DNA from 3 places in the Paenibacillus sp. Y412MC10 genome. Region 2 is predicted to be linked to each of the others. Evidence: predicted binding sites of a transcription regulator. Region 2 holds the regulator's gene; each other region holds the start of a gene.
What was found. The regulator LexA, encoded in region 2, represses DNA repair genes until DNA is damaged. The targets are predictions, from matches to a motif close to CGAACATATGTTCG.
Positions count from the first base shown of each region.

Region 1: a site for LexA is predicted at 2,073-2,086, ahead of GYMC10_RS26265 (SPL family radical SAM protein). Genes of this name have one in related genera too.
Region 3: a site for LexA is predicted at 2,076-2,089, ahead of recA (recombinase RecA). Genes of this name have one in related genera too.

Region 1 covers NC_013406.1:5,987,231-5,993,404, forward strand. The annotation lists gene GYMC10_RS26255 (DNA ligase) at 1-38, shown strand, start outside; gene ligD (non-homologous end-joining DNA ligase) at 44-961, shown strand; gene GYMC10_RS26265 (SPL family radical SAM protein) at 944-2,017, opposite strand; gene GYMC10_RS26270 (TetR/AcrR family transcriptional regulator) at 2,246-2,827, shown strand; gene GYMC10_RS26275 (serine hydrolase domain-containing protein) at 2,872-3,942, shown strand; gene GYMC10_RS26280 (YitT family protein) at 4,002-4,919, opposite strand; gene cls (cardiolipin synthase) at 5,086-6,174, opposite strand, start outside.
Region 2 covers NC_013406.1:2,701,965-2,708,138, reverse strand. The annotation lists gene GYMC10_RS11855 (FixH family protein) at 1-134, opposite strand, end outside; gene GYMC10_RS11850 (HAD family hydrolase) at 429-1,220, opposite strand; gene GYMC10_RS11845 (hypothetical protein) at 1,264-1,788, opposite strand; gene GYMC10_RS11840 (DUF896 domain-containing protein) at 1,947-2,153, opposite strand; gene GYMC10_RS11835 (LysM peptidoglycan-binding domain-containing protein) at 2,444-2,815, opposite strand; gene lexA (transcriptional repressor LexA) at 2,991-3,617, shown strand; gene GYMC10_RS11825 (hypothetical protein) at 3,708-4,496, opposite strand; gene GYMC10_RS11820 (RNA polymerase sigma factor) at 4,489-5,025, opposite strand; gene GYMC10_RS11815 (hypothetical protein) at 5,272-5,787, shown strand; gene glnA (type I glutamate--ammonia ligase) at 5,860-6,174, opposite strand, start outside.
Region 3 covers NC_013406.1:4,681,698-4,687,871, reverse strand. The annotation lists gene pgsA (CDP-diacylglycerol--glycerol-3-phosphate 3-phosphatidyltransferase) at 1-505, shown strand, start outside; gene GYMC10_RS20300 (competence/damage-inducible protein A) at 609-1,871, shown strand; gene recA (recombinase RecA) at 2,160-3,221, shown strand; gene GYMC10_RS20290 (regulatory protein RecX) at 3,361-4,098, shown strand; gene rny (ribonuclease Y) at 4,464-6,005, shown strand; gene GYMC10_RS20280 (TIGR00282 family metallophosphoesterase) at 6,145-6,174, shown strand, end outside.

The sequences.
Region 1 (6,174 bases), 3.3 Mb from region 2:
TGCGCCATCCCAAACTCGTATCGATTGAGGGGGTGTAAACCATATGGCTCGTACCGTTAAAGGCACCCTGACGATCGAGGGGCAAGAGATTCAAATTACGAATCCCGACAAACCGCTGTGGCCGGAGGTCGGCATTACCAAGGCAATGTATTTGCAAAAGCTTGCGGCCATCTCGCCTTTCTTGCTCCGGTACTGCCGGGGCAGGCTGCTCACGACCATCCGGTATCCGCACGGAGCCCAAGGCGAATCCTTCTACCAGAAAAATGCACCCGAGCCGCTGCCGCCTTTTGTTCAGACTTATGTGCACGAAAATATTAACTACGTGCTGCTCAACGGGCTGCCGGAACTGCTCTGGCTGGGGAATCTGGCTGCGCTTGAGTTTCACCCTTCCCTGCATCTGGCAGGCAGTCATCTGCCCTGCGAATGGATGATCGATTTGGATCCCACGCTCCCGGAGGAGCCCCGGATTATGGAGGCGACGGCCATTGTAGGGGACGTGCTGAGCTCCCTGGGCCTGTCCTCCGTCCCGAAAACCTCGGGAGCGACCGGAGTGCAGATCATCGTTCCGATTCCGGAAGGCGTAACGTTCGATGAACTTCGAACGGTTGGCCAATTCGTGGGCCAATACGTGACGGAGAAGTTCCCGAAGCTGTTCACCATCGAGCGGCTGAAGAAGAACCGCGGCGATAAAATCTACTTCGATTATCTTCAGCACTACAGCGGGAGGACGCTCGCCGCTCCTTACACCCCGCGGGCTCGGCGGCTCGGGACCGTCTCCACGCCGCTCACGTGGGACGAAGTCCGCCAGGACGTTTCTCCCACGGAGTTTCACCTGCTGAACATCGAAGAACGGCTGAGGGAAAAGGGCGACCTGCTGCAGACCCTGCCGCCCCAACCGATCGAGAATGTCATCCGGCATCTGAAGCCAAAGGGTAAGGCGGCGTCAAAAAGGAAAGGATAGCTGCTCAACAGCGGGAGTAAGCTCCTCTCCGGAAACCGGGGCCGCCGGTTGAGGAAGCTTCCTTGGACGTACAGGAGCAGCCCATTCTCTCGCAGGGTGATCGTTGGCCCCTTCATCCGATGTATCGTTCTCCGAGGCTGCAATCGGTCCGGACCGGTTGACGGCAGCAGGTGCCCCCATGGTCAATCCGCTCAGCCCATATTCGTTCAACAGCCTGGACGCCATCGACTTGAAGGAACGAACGTAATGCTCTTCCGCATAAGCGCCTTGCCCATATAACTCGCGGTAGGATTGAACCACCTCGGGGAAGTGGTGTTTCAGCGTTTCGAGGTACCATTTCTTCACGTCGCGCGACAGTCTCAGCAAGGAGATCATCGCAAAGGAAACGCCTCTTTCCTTTGCCTGGGACAAGAGCTCCTTCAGTTCCGGCTCCTCGTCCGTCAAAAAGGGCAGCACAGGCGCCACAAACAAGCCTGTTCTAATGCCAGCAGCCGATAATCTGTGGATCGCATCAAGCCTGGCCTCCGGATGAGGCGATGCCGGCTCCAGCTTCCGGATGACGTCCCCGCTCAGCGTGTTGAGACTTATGTTGACGGACACGTTCTCCATCCGGGTCAAGATATCCAAATCCCTCAATACGAGCGGAGAACGCGTCGTAATGCTGGTAGAAATGCGGTATTTAGCGAGCAGCTTCAGACATTCCCGCGTAAGGGTCTCCTTGCCCTCGATCGGCTGGTACGGGTCGGTTGCCGTTCCGATCGTCACCTGTCCGATTGATCTCCGCATCGCTTCAATATCATAGTTAAACTTCCTCGCCGCGCTCGACAGCTGCTTCTCCAGCGCTTCCGCCGCATTCGACTTCATAAAAATATGGTGCTGGAACTCGTCTTCCGCTCCCATCCCGATAAACGATTGAAATGCGCGGGCGTAGCAAAAGCTGCAGCCATGTCCGCAACCTCGATACGGATTGATGGACCAATCGAAGGGCATCCGCTCTTCCTTCACTCGGTTTAATGTTTGCTTGGTGGTTATGCGTTCATATTGCGTACGAGCCATTCCGCTTCCTCCTCCCTGGACCTGCCATGCTCTATGTCATTATTCTTTATTTTAACAAACATATGTTCTTATTATAAGTGGTTTTTACTGGATTTACAAATCCTGATTCCATGAATGCTTCATGATGACCGGATTGAAATCGGTCCAATTACTCTTTATAATCAATATATATCAAGTGATATATATTGATCGTTCTACATATGAATAACCTAAGGAGCTGTAGACATCATGGCACCAAAAACGAAGTTTACCAAACAAGATATCGTGCTAGCCGCATTCGACATTGCCAAAACGGATGGCATCGAGTCCATTACGATCCGAAAAGTAGCCGAACGTCTCGGCAGCTCCATCGCGCCGATCTATGTCAATTTCAACGACGTCCAGGAACTGCTTCAGCAGGTCGCCGAAAGAGCCTTCCATGTGGCCAGAGGAATGATCATGGAGCAGCAATCCGGACAGCCGTTCCGGGATATCGGCATGGCAAGTCTCCGCTTTGCCAAGGAATATCCCGTGCTTTATCGGGATCTCATGATGAAGGACAATCCCCATATGAAGAATACGCCGGAACAACTGGGCGAAGTTATCGCATTGATGAGGCAGGATCCGGAGCTCGCGGAATTTTCGGATCAGGAGCTGCAATCTATTTTATTGAACATGCAGGTGTTTCAGACAGGTCTCTGCGTCATGGTGGCAAACGATCTGTTCACGAAGAACGTGGATGACGAGCAGATGATGAATATGATGGACGAAGCCGCTGAAGCGTTCATACGTGCTGCGCGTGCCCGGAAACATGAGGGAAACGGAATCTAAACTGAAGGAAAGAAAAATTACGATTCATGGGAGGTAGAACGGCAATGGGAACAATCCTGAAGCAAGCGGTTCTGGATGCATGTGTGACTCAAATCGCCAATAAAAGAAATGTGTTTAGCACAGTGATGTGCGTCGAGGACCAGGAGCGGTCATTGTCCATAGTCGGCAGCGGAGGTGATATGCAGCCTGACGACCGCTATTTCATTGCCAGCGTGACCAAGTTGTACGTGACTGCCGTACTCTTGATATTACGCGCCGAGCGGCGGCTCGAGCTCCATGATCCCATTGGCAAGCACCTGCCCGAAGAGATTATGACCGGGCTCCACAGGTTTAAGAACCGGGATTACGGCGAAGAAATCACCGTTCAGCATTTGATGTCCAATACGTCCGGCATCCCGGACTATTTCTCGGGAACCGTCTTCTCGAATCTGATCGCCGGGAAGGATCGAGCTTGGAGCCTGGACCAAGTCCTGGCCGCGGCCAAAAGGAAAACGCCTAAATTCAAACCGGGACAGCAGAAAAAAGCCCAATATTCCGACACCAACTATCGGCTGCTTGGCCAAATCATCGAGAATATCAAGGGCGAATCCATTCAAGCCGTATTCCAGGAATACATCTTCGACAAGCTCAAGCTGACGCAAACCTATTTTTATCATGACCCGGAGGATGCGTCCCCCGTTCCGTTCCATTACAAGCAGAAGCGACTGGACCTTCCCTTGTATATGGCATCAGTCGGTGCGGAGGGCGGGATCGTCTCCACGGCAAGGGAAACGATGACGTTTTTGCAATCCTTTTTTAACGGGGATTTGTTTCCGCTGGGGGATTTGAGGGAGCTCCAGAGGCAGTGGAACTTCCTGTTTGCTCCCGGCCCCTTCTTCTATGGCATCGGCATTTCAAGACAGCCGCTATCTCCTTTCAGTCTGGGACGCGGACTCATCGGCCACTGGGGCCAATCCGGGGCATTTGCCTTCCATCACCCGGAGTCGGGCCTCTATTTCACCGGAACCGTGAACCAGGCCGTCGGTCAATCCGCCGCCGTCCAGGCCATGTCGCGAATCATTCGTCATTATGTGCGCGAGAAGAAGGCGCTGCGCCTGCAAGCCGATACTCTTTAAACAAAAAATGGCTCCACCCGCGCTAACTCTCGCACCGGGTGGAGCCTGAAATGATTGTATTAATGGATTGCCTTTTTCTTAAAGCGGCCGCCCTTCACATCATGGATGTTGCCGACGGCTACGAAGGCCTGGGAGTCCCAGTCTTCCACAATGGATTTGAGCTTTGCTTCTTCCAGGCGAGTGATAACCACAAAGATAACCTTCTTGCTGTCTCCGGAATAAGCGCCCTCGCCTTCGAGGTAGGTTACGCCGCGTCCCAAACGCTGGGTCAGCGCATCACCGATCTCCTTATGCTTATCACTGATAATCCAAACCGATTTGGATTGATCAATGCCTTCAATGGTAATATCGATCAATTTAAACGCAAGGTAATACGCAATCAGCGAGTACATGGCATGGTCCCAGCCGAAAATGAAACCTGCGCTGCCTAGAATGAATACGTTGATGAACATCACGATTTCGCCGACGGAGAACGGCGTTCTCTTGTTGATCAGAATGGCCACGATTTCCGTCCCGTCCAAGGAACCGCCGGACCGGATAACAAGGCCGACCCCGATTCCGAGAAGCACGCCGCCGAACACGGCTGCAAGCAGCGGATCGATCGTGATCGGATCGACGGGATGCAGGAAATAAGTGCCGACGGACATGACCAATACGGCGAACAGCGTGGATAATGCAAAGGTTTTTCCGATCTGTTTATATCCCATAAACAAAAACGGAAGGTTGAACAAAGTCAGGAATACACCCAGCGGAATATCGGTGATATGGGAAACCATAATCGAGATTCCGGTAATCCCTCCGTCAATAATCTTGTTCGGCACCAGAAAGATTTCCAGCCCTACTGCCATCAAAATCGCGCCGAAAGTTAAGAACACCAGACGGCGGAGAAGCTTCAAGGTCGCTGAGCCTGCCTTGGGATTCTCCGGCTTCTGCTGCTCCGCTTTCACTTGCGCCAGAATCTTCACATCACTTGACATAAATCTCCCCCGTTCAACTTTATGAAACCAAGCTAATATATATTTATAAGTGGATCCTATATAAATATTCTATCATATAAATAAAAGCGGGACATAGATTTTTCGCAGTTTATCCTGCTTTTTACTCGGATTTCCGTCATTCTCACATCTCATGTAAAATATACTTTTACAGCAATGGCGACAGCATCCTGCACATAATTTCGGCCGCTTTCTGCCATCTTCCGCGCTGACGGAACACCTCCGCATCAATAAGCCTGCTATGTTGCAGATCTTCCTTAAAATCCGAAACCAACCGCTCAATAGGCAGCCGATCAAACAGCACAGCCGTCAGTTCGAAGTTACAGAAGAAACTCCGCATATCCATATTCGCCGTACCGACCGAACCGAGAAGCTCGTCCACAATGAGCACCTTGGCATGGATGAACCCTTTTTCATACTCGTAGAACTTGACTCCCGCTGCCAGCAGCTCTTCCACGTAGGACAAGCTTGCCATCTTGACGAGGCGGGAATCGGCGTGATCCGGAATAATGATCCGTACGTCCACGCCGCTCACCGCAGCCGTCTTCAGAGCTTCATAAATTCCTTCATCGGGAATGAAATACGGCGTGGTAATCCATATCCGTTCTTTGGCCACGGAAATCGCCCCGAAGCACATTTCCTGAATGGCATTCCAGTTCAGATCCGGTCCGCTGCTCAATATCTGCACTTGCTCCTCCCCGGTGCATTGATGCTCCGGAAACAGCCCGAAATCCGCAATGCGCTCTCCGGACGCGAGCTTCCAATCGTGCAGAAACACATTTTGCAGAAAATAGACCGCATCCCCCTTTACTTCCAGATGCGTGTCGCGCCAGTAGCCCATATTCGGATATTCGCCAAGATAGTCGTCCCCGACGTTAATGCCGCCCAGAAAACCGATCGTGCCGTCCACGACGACGATTTTGCGGTGGTTCCGGTAATTGATTCTGCGGCTGAACATCGAGACCATGGCGGGCAGGAAGAAATAGAACTCCACTCCCGATTCTTTGAAGCGCTGAATGAATGTTTTCTTGAGTTTATAACTGCCCAGCCCGTCACAAACCAGGCGCACCTTGACGCCTTCCTGCGCTTTTCGAATCATGACGTCCTGAAACTTCGTGCCGATCCGATCATGGCGAAAGATGTAAAACTCCACGTGAATGTGATCCTTGGCCTCCTCCATGGCGTTCAGCATGGCCTCATACGTCTCTTCCCCATCGGTCAACACCCGGCTTTGATT
Region 2 (6,174 bases):
GTCAGAGAGAGCTCTACGATAATCGGCTCCGCCATCACATCATCACTGGGCGCCGCCTTGCTGTCATTGCATGCGGCAAGCGCAACCGCCATCAACACCATGGCTGCAATAAAGGCCATCTTTTTCCTGGTCATCCAACCACCTCTTTTACGAATTCATGCTATGTATGATTTATTCACGTAATGGTCCATTCCAAACAGCGTCATTTTCCTAATTCATTATATCGCATTATTCTTTAACTTCTATCTCATGCAGCTTACAATTGTGTGACGTTTGTCACTGCCAACAGCCTCTTTCCTTTCAAACATGGCAACCAACAAAAAAACAGCCCCGAATCGCATCAGATGCTGGCAGGACTGTTCCTATGTACGCTAATATATCTCGCTAATAGATCTTGTAGAATAGTCGTGAACTCTTGATCACGTCATTTATAAGGACGCCACAATAGCATGCAGCTCGGATAAATGTTTGATCTCAAACTTCGGCTGAATGGCCGGATCATGAGGCCGGTCTACCCGATTGATCCAAACCGTATGCAGTCCTGCGGCATTCCCGCCTTTAATATCTGTGGTCAGCTTATCTCCCACCATCACGGCCTGATCCGCTTCGACGCCTAACAGATCAAGTGCATGCTTGAATATGGAAACATCCGGCTTGCCTTTGCCGAAATCACCCGAGATAATAATGTGGTCAAAATAAGGGACCAGTTCCGGAACGCCATCAAGCTTCTCCTGCTGCAAATCCGGACTTCCGTTCGTTAGAAGTAGCAGCTTCACGTTACCCTGTAATTCCTTCAGCACTTCAAAGGTTTCTTCATATACGTAAGGTCTTGTTCTGCGTTCCGCAGCAAATTGCGCTGCCAACGTCTCCGCCAACGCTTCATTATCAACGCCAAGGCGATGAAGTCCGCGACGCCAGGATTCCTTGCGGTATACGGGAGCCAATTCTTGCAGCTTTCGGAATTCGGGCTGGGATCCAGCCGTAAAATTAGCCCACAAGCCTTCAAACGGATTGATCCCGATCATTTTGGTAAAAGCAAAAGTATCATAGGATTCATACAATGCTCTTGCTTCTTCACGCACCGCGGCCAAAAGCGCGCCGGCATCAACGCCGGTCTCCGCCGCTCCGGCTTGGCATGTCACTTCAAACGCTTCTTCTACACTGCGTTCATCCCACAACAACGTATCGTCCAAATCAAACAAAACCGCAGCAATCGGCATTTCTCTCCCACTCCTCATATACATTGTGATCTACTCTATCGGGTTAGTTGTGCTCCACTGGAATTTGATGAGTCTTTGCAAACTCTTCCAATCTTTCGCCCATGGCTTTGGTATCGTAAAGATTCATCATTCGTGAGAACACCCAGTTGCCTGCTTTTCCCTTGCCTTGGATCACGACGGAACCCGAAGCCAATTTGATCTTCTCGATATCCGATACGGCCAGACGGCGTTCCCGGTTGAACTTCATGGTCGACACGGAGGCCCGTTCAATCTTCAAATAAGGCTTGCGGAGAAATATCATGAGCGCCAACAGGATATACAAGCTGACGCCAACCCAATTCAATACATCATTGCTTCCGCCGGCTGCCTGTGAAGTTGCCGTTCCGAGAAGCGCATACAAACCGGCCAATGCAACAAGCACTAACGGAAGTACATACTTACGTCCCTTAAACACGTCATGCTTATCATTAATCGCAGACCCTTGATACGAGGTCAATCCCTGCTTTTTGCGCTGTTTGTTAAGTTGCGACATATTTTTGCTGACTTTTCTTTCCCATGAACGTGACATTTGGTTCCCCCTGAACTCATAATCAAAATGTTTATAAACCATATAAACTTGGGGTAACCGTAATCGATTATCCGAATGGCCGGTACCCCAAGTAGTATTATGCTATCCTTCGATCTGTTCACGGATCCTCTAAATATATATCCTTGAACGGTTATCGACTAGTGCTTTAATCGCGGGCCGCCTTTTTGTTCGTTTTCATCAACCCATTCAATCGATTCCAGCTGTTGTCTAAAGTTACTGCGAATATTGTTAAGGTATATTTCCCGAAGCTCGGCCCGTTCTTTGAGCTCCTCCTCGGTCAGCCCTTCATTCTTCTTCTTTCTTGCTAATACATTGATGCGTTCTACCAAAGTATCGATGTCCATGACTTCTCCTCCAATTTCGATATCATGTATAACTTAAACATGTGAAAAAGAGCTTGTCAAGGCAACTGAGCCCTTGCAAACTCTTCTCAGAACAAATAGGAATATATGATGCGCATAAACGAATACCGTCTATGGGGAGGAAATCTATAGTTATCTATTGTAAACGCGCTATTACGCGTAAATGATTCAATCTGACAAGCAGAATATGATGTGTCATTAAACAGGAAGTAACCAGCCGTATGTGGTGATTATATGGAGTATGAATGCCTATTGGTTGAAGCAACGTCAAATCACCAAACCGGCAATGACAGCACTTCCCCAGCCTGTATGTCCGGACCCTTCAATCCGTTCATTCTTCGTATGCTATCCAGATATACGCGTGTATCCATATCCGCAGGTTTGTGAAGGGAAGCAATTCGCCACAAGCTATCGCCATATTGAACGATCACCTGCTTCTCTCCAGTCGGCTTCTCTGTCCCACCGGCAAAAACGGAATATGCACCTGTCCAAAAGATGGCCACAATTAGCAGGGTGAACAACAGTTTATTCAAAGGGATCGAAGCTATCTTCGATTTCAAGTAAATGCCCCAATTCTTCGATGATTGTTCTGTTACCACCGGAACGTTCTCATAAATGCTGCGGTATGTACTGTATTTCAACATGGAATCATCATCTCCCAAACAAGTGTTCTCTATTGGATTCATCTTAACACGAACACTTGTTTGATTCAATACCCAAAAGAACATTTGTTCTATTTTATTTTAGAACTTATGTTTGTACGAACGGTAGTTCTATGTTATAATTTTCCCAAACGTTACTAAATGGGGTTGATACGGCATGTCGAAAATATCCAGCCGCCAGCTGGCGATCTTAGAGTTTATCCGCAACGAAGTTCGTAGCAAGGGTTACCCGCCTTCTGTCCGGGAAATCGGCGAGGCTGTCGGACTAGCTTCCAGTTCTACGGTCCATGGTCATCTGGACCGTTTGGAGAAGAAAGGCCTGATCCGCCGTGACCCTACGAAACCAAGAGCGATCGAGCTGCTTGGCCAAGAAGAATCCGAGAGCGCGAATCTGTTTACGCACACCATAGCCAGAGTGCCTGTCGTCGGGAAAGTCACAGCAGGCGTGCCGATTACGGCCATGGAGAACATTGAAGACTATTTCCCGCTCCCTCAGCATTACGTGGGCGACGATAAAGTGTTCATGTTGTCCGTAGTCGGCGACAGTATGATTGAAGCCGGTATTCACAGCGGTGACTACGTCATCGTTCGCCAGCAGCAAACCGCGGACAATGGTGACATTGTCGTTGCAATGACAGAAGAAGATGAAGCAACCGTGAAGACCTTCTATAAGGAGAAGGATCATGTACGATTGCAGCCGGAGAATCCTACCTATGAGCCGCTGCGCTTGAACCATGTTACGATTCTCGGGAAAGTGATCGGTCTCTTCAGGGACGTACACTAATTCCATAGAATTATGAATAAGAGGTTACCTTCCTTATTTGGATGGTAACCTCTTCGCTTTTTGTATATAGATAATGGAAGATAATCCTGACTAGTTTGCCAACACCATAACGCCTTGCTTAAGATCCAGTCGATACATCCGCTTAGGTTTATAATCCGGCGAACCTTCGCCTCCCGGTCCCTCCGTAGACTGCAGAACAAGTTTATTCTCCTTCACCTCGGGAGCCGTACCTGGTCTATAATATGAAAAGTAGGATGCCAAGGACTCATCCTGAAATCGGAGCTGAACGGCATTACCCGTTTCATGCTCTACGGCGAACGCATAGATTTGTATGCCATGACAGTCCCTATATTGCGGTGCGAGTATAAATACATCGGCATCTTGAAACGGCAGGCGAATCATATCAACCGGAGCAGATGTCGGTTGAATAAATGTAAGCCCCTCCAGCGTAGTGACTTCATTTGTAACTTGGTTAGTACTATACTGCACGCTGTAGTTTCCGGTAAACGACCGATCCGTTTCGATACCGAAGCAGCTCGGTGCACCCAATGTCGTTATTTTTTCCTGTCCAACTGCAATAACGTTTAACCGTCCTTCATCCGTTACGCCTTGTGCCCGGATTGTCTCCTCCTTAGTAGGGGGCATAGTCCCTGCTCTCTGTTGTTCGTCCCTGCCATAAGGCAATTGAAAGGCAAATAAAATAATCAGAAGCATGAACCCGCCAGCTAATCCAACTTGTAAGTACTTTCGACGTTTAGGTTTGCTGTCGGTGAAAATCACGGACCTATGCACGTTTTTTTTCATTTCGGACGTGAACTTTTCATTTGAAAAAGGAGCTTTTTTAGCACGGTTGTACCAGTCTGGTTTATCCTCACTCATCGTTCTTCTCCTTCATTAGTTTTTGTACTTTTTTCCTGGCCCGATGCAATCTGGATTTTACAGTGCCTGTCGCAATATGAAGCAGCTTCGCAATCTCATGCATCGGCATTTCATAGTATAGGTCCAGGACCAATACTTCCCTAAGCTTGCTCGGCAAAGTCATAATCATTGCCCATATTTCATCCGTATACTGCTCGTCCAAATATTCCGCTTCCGCTGACCGGCTTGACGAACTGGCGGTAAGCTTGTCTTTAAGGATGACTTTCCGAAAGAAAAAAGCCTGTTTGTACCGGAACGCCGTATGTCGCGTGATCGTAAGCAGCCACGTTTTCAGCGTCGCCTGACCGCGAAAGGTATGTATGCCGTAATAGGCCTTAATAAAGGCTTCTTGTGCAATATCGTCTGCCAAGGCATGCTGTTTGGTCAAAAAATACGCATAATTCCACACATCGTTTCCATATTCATTCATGATTTTATCCAGCGTCTGGCTGTCCATGACCGTCATCTGCTTTAAGTATTCGAGCTCCAACCGATTCACCTCATCTAATTAGAGTCATGGAAGCGAGCAAAGGTTCCTTTTTTCGTAAAATAAAAAAGAATCTCCCGTAGGTAAGGGAAGAGTCTATTCTATAAAGTATAAACAACCCGATCTTTCATTTGCGCTAAAATGTAGATATAAAGACACTATTTAACATATTTAACTTACAATCTCTAATATTTAATGGTATTATTTAGGAAGTTGGCCAACCTAAACTGTTTTTTGGGAGGTAGTTAAATGAAGAAATTATCCATAGCAACATTTATCGCAACGGTATTAATTCTTGCTACTGCTCATTCTGCCTTTGCAAATTCCCCAAGCCCGAACCCTGATTCAGATACAGCCACTATTCAGGCACTGACGAATTATGAAAGTGAACCCAACGATAATTATGAATCTGCTGACACTGCAGTGTTGTATGAATGGGACAACGGTACGAACTATGGATATATTAGCAGCATGGGCGATCTTGATTTCTGGCACTTGCCGACTAATAACGCAAGTTCCTATAATATCAGTCTATATTCGCCTGACTCTTACTTTAATTATAACTTTGCAGTCTACGAAAAAGTGCCTGGCCAAAATGGATATACTGAAGTTGCTCGCTCCTATGCAATAAACGGTGTCGCCGGCGTTAGTGTACCGGGATTAAAAAGCGACGGTACCATCCCTAATTACTATGTTATGGTATACGGGAACATGGGCTTCAATATATTAAATCCATACCGACTCACAATTCATGCTGTTTACTAATGATTTTTAAATGCTGAAATCATGTTTGCATTAAAAAATCCCCGCTGCCACTTGGCAGCGGGGATTCCTCTATTAATACATTGTAATGTACTGATCGCGTTCCCATTGGTGAACTTGCGTTCTGTACATATCCCATTCGATCTCTTTCAGCTCGTAGAAGTGAGCCAGCGCATGGTCACCGAGTGCATCGGAAATGACTTCGCTGCGGATCAATTCGTTGAGCGCTTCTTTCAGGTTTGCCGGCAAGCTTGGGATGCCTTCCTCGATGCGCTCTTCTTCCGTCATCACGTAGATGTTGCGGTCGATCGGTGCCGGAAGCGACAGCTCACGCTTAACGCCGTCCAAGCCAGCTTTCAGCATGACAGCCAGAGCCAGATACGGATTCGC
Region 3 (6,174 bases), 2.0 Mb from region 2:
TTATCCGGATCCCATTGTGTGGAATGATTTTGTCCTGCCCTATAACCAATTGATTGCGGCACTGATATTCATACTTGCTGCAAGCACGGACGGCATTGACGGGTATCTGGCCCGGAAAAACAATATGGTGACGAATCTGGGTAAACTTCTGGATCCGCTGGCGGACAAACTGCTGGTTGCGGCCATACTCATATCGCTTGTAGAGATGGGAAAATGCGAATCCTGGATTGCTGTTGTCATCATCAGCAGGGAATTTGCGGTGACTGGCTTGAGACAAATTGCGCTTCTGGAAGGTTCGGTAGTCGCAGCAGGTCAATCCGGAAAAATCAAGACGGTGATTCAGATCGTGGCGATTGTCGCGCTTCTGATCAACAATTTCCCGTTTGTATTTTTGGGGATTCCGTTTGATGTCATTGCGATCTGGGCTGCCGCGCTGATTACGATCTATTCGGGAATCGAATATTTTGTCCAAAACAGGCACCTTCTCAAAGGTACCGGGGCATAACGGCAATAGGAGCCATCCTATTGCTTTTTTCTTCCGCCGGGTAAGAAAATAACGAAGGCAGCTACTAACGAAGAGATAGAAGATACGGGAGGATCGATGAATCATGAAAGCAGAAATCATTGCAGTTGGAACAGAACTTCTCCTCGGACAGATCGTGAATACCAACGCACAGTATTTGTCCAGACAGCTTGCTTCAATGGGGATCGACGTGTACTATCAAACCGTTGTCGGGGACAACCTGGAGAGGCTCAAGGAGGCCTTGCGCCTGTCCAGCAGCAGAGCCGATATTGTACTCCTGTCCGGCGGTCTCGGTCCCACGCAGGACGATCTGACGAAGGATGCGCTGGCTTCCTTTCTAAATCGTTCCTTGCATATCGACCGGATGGCCATGGACCGGATTGAACGCTTCTTTCATGAGCGGGGATCCGTCATGACCGAGAACAATCGGCGCCAGGCTCTCGCCATCGAGGGAGGCACCCCGCTTCCGAACGAGACAGGCCTCGCCGTTGGGAACGCGGTATCCTATGAAGGCACTCATTATATCGTTTTGCCGGGGCCGCCCAAAGAATTGATGCCGATGTTTGAGCAGGAGGCCAAGCCTTGGCTTCTGCAGCATGTGCTCACGGATGAGCTTCCCATCTATTCGAAGATGCTTAAATTCGCGGGCATTGGGGAGTCCGCGCTGGATCAGCGTCTGGAGGACCTGATTACGGCCCAGACCGATCCGACGATTGCTTTGTATGCCAAGGACGGGGAGGTCACCGTCCGCATCTCCACGAAGGCCTCCAGCGAGTCTGAGGCGATGGTCCGACTGAATGAACTGGAAGCCAGGATCCAGGAGAGAGGGCCTGAATTTATGTATGCCAACGAGGATGTGCCTATCGAAAAGGTCATCGTGGACATGATGGCAGATCGAAGCTGGACCCTGAGCGCGGCGGAGAGCTGCACGGGAGGACTTGTAGCGGAGACCCTGACCTCCATTCCCGGAAGCGCATCGATGTTTCTTGGGGGGATCATCTGTTACACCAACCAGATCAAGGAGAAGCTTGTGCATATCCCGCATGCGCTGCTGGAGGGCGACGATGCGCCGGGGGCCGTCAGTGCGGAGGTTGCAGAAGCGCTTGCGGATCATGTCCGGATGGTAACCGACAGCGACTTCGGTTTATCGGTGACAGGCGTGGCAGGTCCGGGTTACGCGGAACGCAAGCCTATAGGGCTGGTCTACATCGGATTGTCCCAAAGGGGCAAAGAAACGGAAGTGCATGAGCTGAACCTCCAAGGCAACCGCGAAACGATCCGGCTCCGCGCAACCAAAGCGCTGCTATACCGGCTTTGGCAGCGTCTCGTAGCGTCTGAGCAGGCTTAGGCTTCGTGGAGAAAAAGGGACCGAGCATTTGGAAAAGTAAAAAATTTACACCTTGCTAAATAGCTGTTCTTGAATTTAGGAACCGTTCCAAGTATAATGGGAAATACGGAAGAACCGTGGCATATCGATTGATGTTGCCACGGTTCTTGTTCTTTATACATAGGGTTCGGAGCATGAACGGGAAGGGGAGTTGAATAAAAAAAACGAATGTATGTTCGAAAAAAAGCTTGGCAAACGTGTCAAAACAAGGTATGATAAGACTATCAACAGTGAAGGGTTGTGGAACAATTGTCAGATCGTCGTGCTGCGCTGGAAATGGCGCTTCGTCAGATAGAGAAACAGTTCGGAAAAGGTTCCATCATGAAACTGGGTGAATCCACCCATATGCAAGTTGAGATTGTGCCAAGCGGATCGTTGGCATTGGATATAGCTTTAGGAACCGGCGGCTTGCCTAGAGGCCGGATTATCGAAGTGTACGGCCCGGAATCCTCCGGTAAAACAACAGTAGCCCTGCATGCCATCGCAGAGGTTCAGAAGGCTGGCGGACAAGCTGCATTTATCGATGCCGAGCATGCTCTGGATCCATCGTATGCAAACAAACTGGGCGTTAATATTGATGAATTGCTGCTCTCCCAACCGGATACGGGCGAGCAGGCGCTGGAAATTGCGGAAGCTCTGGTACGGAGTGGAGCCGTCGATGTCATCGTTATTGACTCGGTTGCCGCGCTTGTACCGAAAGCCGAGATCGAAGGCGACATGGGTGATTCCCACGTAGGTCTGCAAGCCCGTCTGATGTCCCAGGCTCTTCGTAAATTGTCGGGTGCCATCAATAAGTCGAAAACGATTGCCATCTTTATCAACCAGCTTCGCGAGAAGGTTGGCGTTATGTTCGGTAACCCTGAAACAACCCCAGGCGGACGTGCTCTGAAGTTCTATTCCACGGTTCGTTTGGACGTGCGTCGAATTGAGAGCATCAAAATGGGCAACGATGTGGTGGGTAACCGCACACGGATTAAGGTTGTTAAGAACAAGGTAGCTCCACCTTTCAAACAGGCCGAGCTTGATATTATGTACGGCGAAGGCATCTCTAGAGAGGGAAGCCTGATCGATATCGGTACGGAGCTGGATATCGTGGATAAAAGCGGAGCATGGTATTCTTATGCCGGTGACCGTCTTGGTCAAGGCCGCGAGAATGCGAAGCAGTTCTTGAAGGAGAATCCGGAGATCGCAAGCGTGATCGAGAACAAGATCCGTGAAGCGAGTAATCTGACGACGGCTGTTCCTGAGCCTTCCGACAAGGAGAAGGAACAAGAGCAATTGGAAGAGCAAGAGTTGTTTAAGGTAGAGTAATAAATCGCTGGTTAACGATGACAGTGTTTGGGACCGTCCGGTGTGGGTAACGCCAGACGGTCTTCTTTGCATTTATTTCTGCCGAATCATTGGTCTTGACGATGTGTCGAGAAGCGTGCAGCAGTGAAGGGAGCGTCGTATGGATATAGAGAATAAAGAAATGTCGGGGCAGGCGGATTCCTCGGGAATTGGACATTTTCCGGAAGACGAGGATCTGGTCATAACTTCTGTCGAAATGCTGAAAAAGCCCAAACACCGGTATCAAATCGCGTTCGGTCCGTACCTTATGACCGTTCATGAAGACGTGATGCTTAAATATCGCATGTTAAAGGGAAATGTTTTTCGCAAGGAAGAGCTGCAGGAGATTGTCGTGGCAGATGAGCGGCAGCGGGCTTACGTGGAAGCGCTGAATCATTTGGCTCGGAAACCTAGGACGACTCAGGAGATCACGCAGCGTTTGCAGCAAAAGGGGTTCGAGCCCAGCAGCGTGGAGACGACGCTAGAACGCCTCGAGAAGGACAAGCTGTTGGATGACGCGCTGTACGCTAAGATGTGGGCAGAGCAGCGCATGACCAGCCATAAAAAGGGACGGCTGTGGGTTAAGCAGGAGCTGAGGCAGAAGGGGATCGGCACCGAGCTGATTTCGGAGGCTTTGGGCGAGATCAGCGCAGAATCGGAATTGGAGAGCTGCTTGGCCGTGGGACGAAAAAAATGGCAGCAAACCCAGGGGGAGCTGCTGGATCGCAAACGTAAAACCGGAGCATATTTAATGCGTAGGGGGTTTGGGGGAGAGCCTGTGCGCCAGGCACTCAAACTTTTGATTGAAGAGGAGCAGGAGAAAGGCGAATGGGACGAAGAGCCGTATGATTTTGAATAAAGCACAAGCAGGTGTGCATTTTTTCGCTAAAGAAATGGTTTCGCTGGATGAAACTGACGTTTACCCATTGCTTTCCCTTGACAATATCTTTTTATAAATACTAAAATAAATATGAATCTTTTTATCATAAATTAGAATCCTTTTTCCTTCCAAAAAAGTGACTACTTTGTGAAAGATTCTTAAATCGCCAATTCATAGTGAAATGTATTCCGCTGGCTAAGGCGGGATTTGCGTACGGTCATTATGGCGTGCGCAGTATGGACGGCAGCTTCCACTGCCGGAAAATTTTATGTATGAATGAGTAACCTGACAATTGCACATTTTCCCAAGGAATGCCTTGGAGGAAACAACGAGGAGGTGAACAGATGGAAACTTGGATCTGGATCATAATCGTTCTCGCTGTAGCCGCTATATTCTTTGGGTTCGGTTATTTTATTCGCAAATCCCTTGCAGAAGCTAAAATTTCCAGTGCCGAGCATGCCGCTTTGCAGATCGTCGAAAGTGCGAAGAAGGAAGCAGAAGCATTGAAGAAAGAAACGGTTCTCGAAGCTAAAGACGAAGTTCATAAAATCAGAGCCGAAGCTGAAAAAGACACTCGCGAGCGCCGGAATGAAATTCAACGGCAGGAGCGCAGATTGTTGCAAAAGGAAGAGTCGCTGGATAAAAAAATAGAATCTTTGGAACGTAAAGAAGAACAAGTGGCGAACAAAGAGAAACGAATAGAGGAAACCCAGCAGCAAATCGATGCAATTTACAAGAAGCAAACGACGGAACTGGAGCGCATCTCCAACCTGACGATGGAGGATGCCCGCAGCATCATTCTCAGCAATGTCGAGCAAGAAGTTCGTCATGAAACCGCTCAGATGATCAAAGAAATCGAGCAGCAGGCGAAGGAAGAAGCAGATAAGAAATCACGCGAGATCATCACGCTGGCTATTCAACGCTGTGCGGCTGATCACGTAGCTGAGACCACGGTTTCTGTTGTCACCTTGCCGAACGAAGAAATGAAAGGCCGGATTATCGGACGTGAAGGCCGAAACATTCGTGCGCTTGAGACCCTTACAGGGATTGACCTTATTATCGATGATACTCCGGAAGCTGTCATTCTGTCCGGATTTGATCCGATTCGCCGTGAAATTGCCCGTACGGCTTTGGAAAAGCTCGTGGCGGACGGACGGATTCATCCGGCTCGTATCGAAGAAATGGTGGAGAAATCCCGCAAGGAAGTGGACGAACGCATTCGCGAGTATGGAGAACAAGCCACTTTCGAGGTTGGCGTACACGGTTTGCATCCGGATTTGATCAAAATTCTGGGTCGACTGAAATTCCGTACGAGCTATGGACAAAATGTGTTGAAACACTCCATGGAAGTGGCCTATTTGACTGGCCTGATGGCCGGCGAACTGGGCGAAGACATCGTGCTTGCGAAACGGGCAGGACTGTTGCATGACATCGGTAAAGCGCTGGATCATGAAGTGGAAGGATCGCACGTTGAAATCGGCGTGGAGCTGGCGAAGAAGTATAAGGAACATCCGGTGGTTATCAACAGCATTGCCTCTCATCACGGTGACTGCGAAGCAACTTCGGTTATCGCCATGCTGGTGGGCGCAGCCGACGCATTGTCCGCTGCCAGACCGGGAGCTCGTAGAGAGACGCTTGAGACGTACATCCGTCGTCTTGAGAAGCTCGAGGAAATTTCCGAATCCTTTGAAGGCGTTGAGAAATCCTACGCCATTCAAGCAGGACGTGAAGTTCGCGTCATGGTACAGCCGGAAAAAATCGACGATGCCGAAGCATTCCGCTTGGCACGCGACATTACCAAAACGATTGAAAATGAACTGGACTATCCGGGTCATATTAAAGTCACCGTTATCCGGGAAACCCGTGCGGTCGATTACGCGAAATAGAGTTTGGACCTTAAAAAGTGGCCGCATTCCGGCCACTTTTTATCTTTAAGATATCCGAAAATACATATCGGACTATCCATGAATCGGGAACCGACCTGCCTGGGATCAAGTCAGGACAGGACAGGCTCCCCCTGAAGGAGTGATTGACATCAAAGTATTATTCATCGGA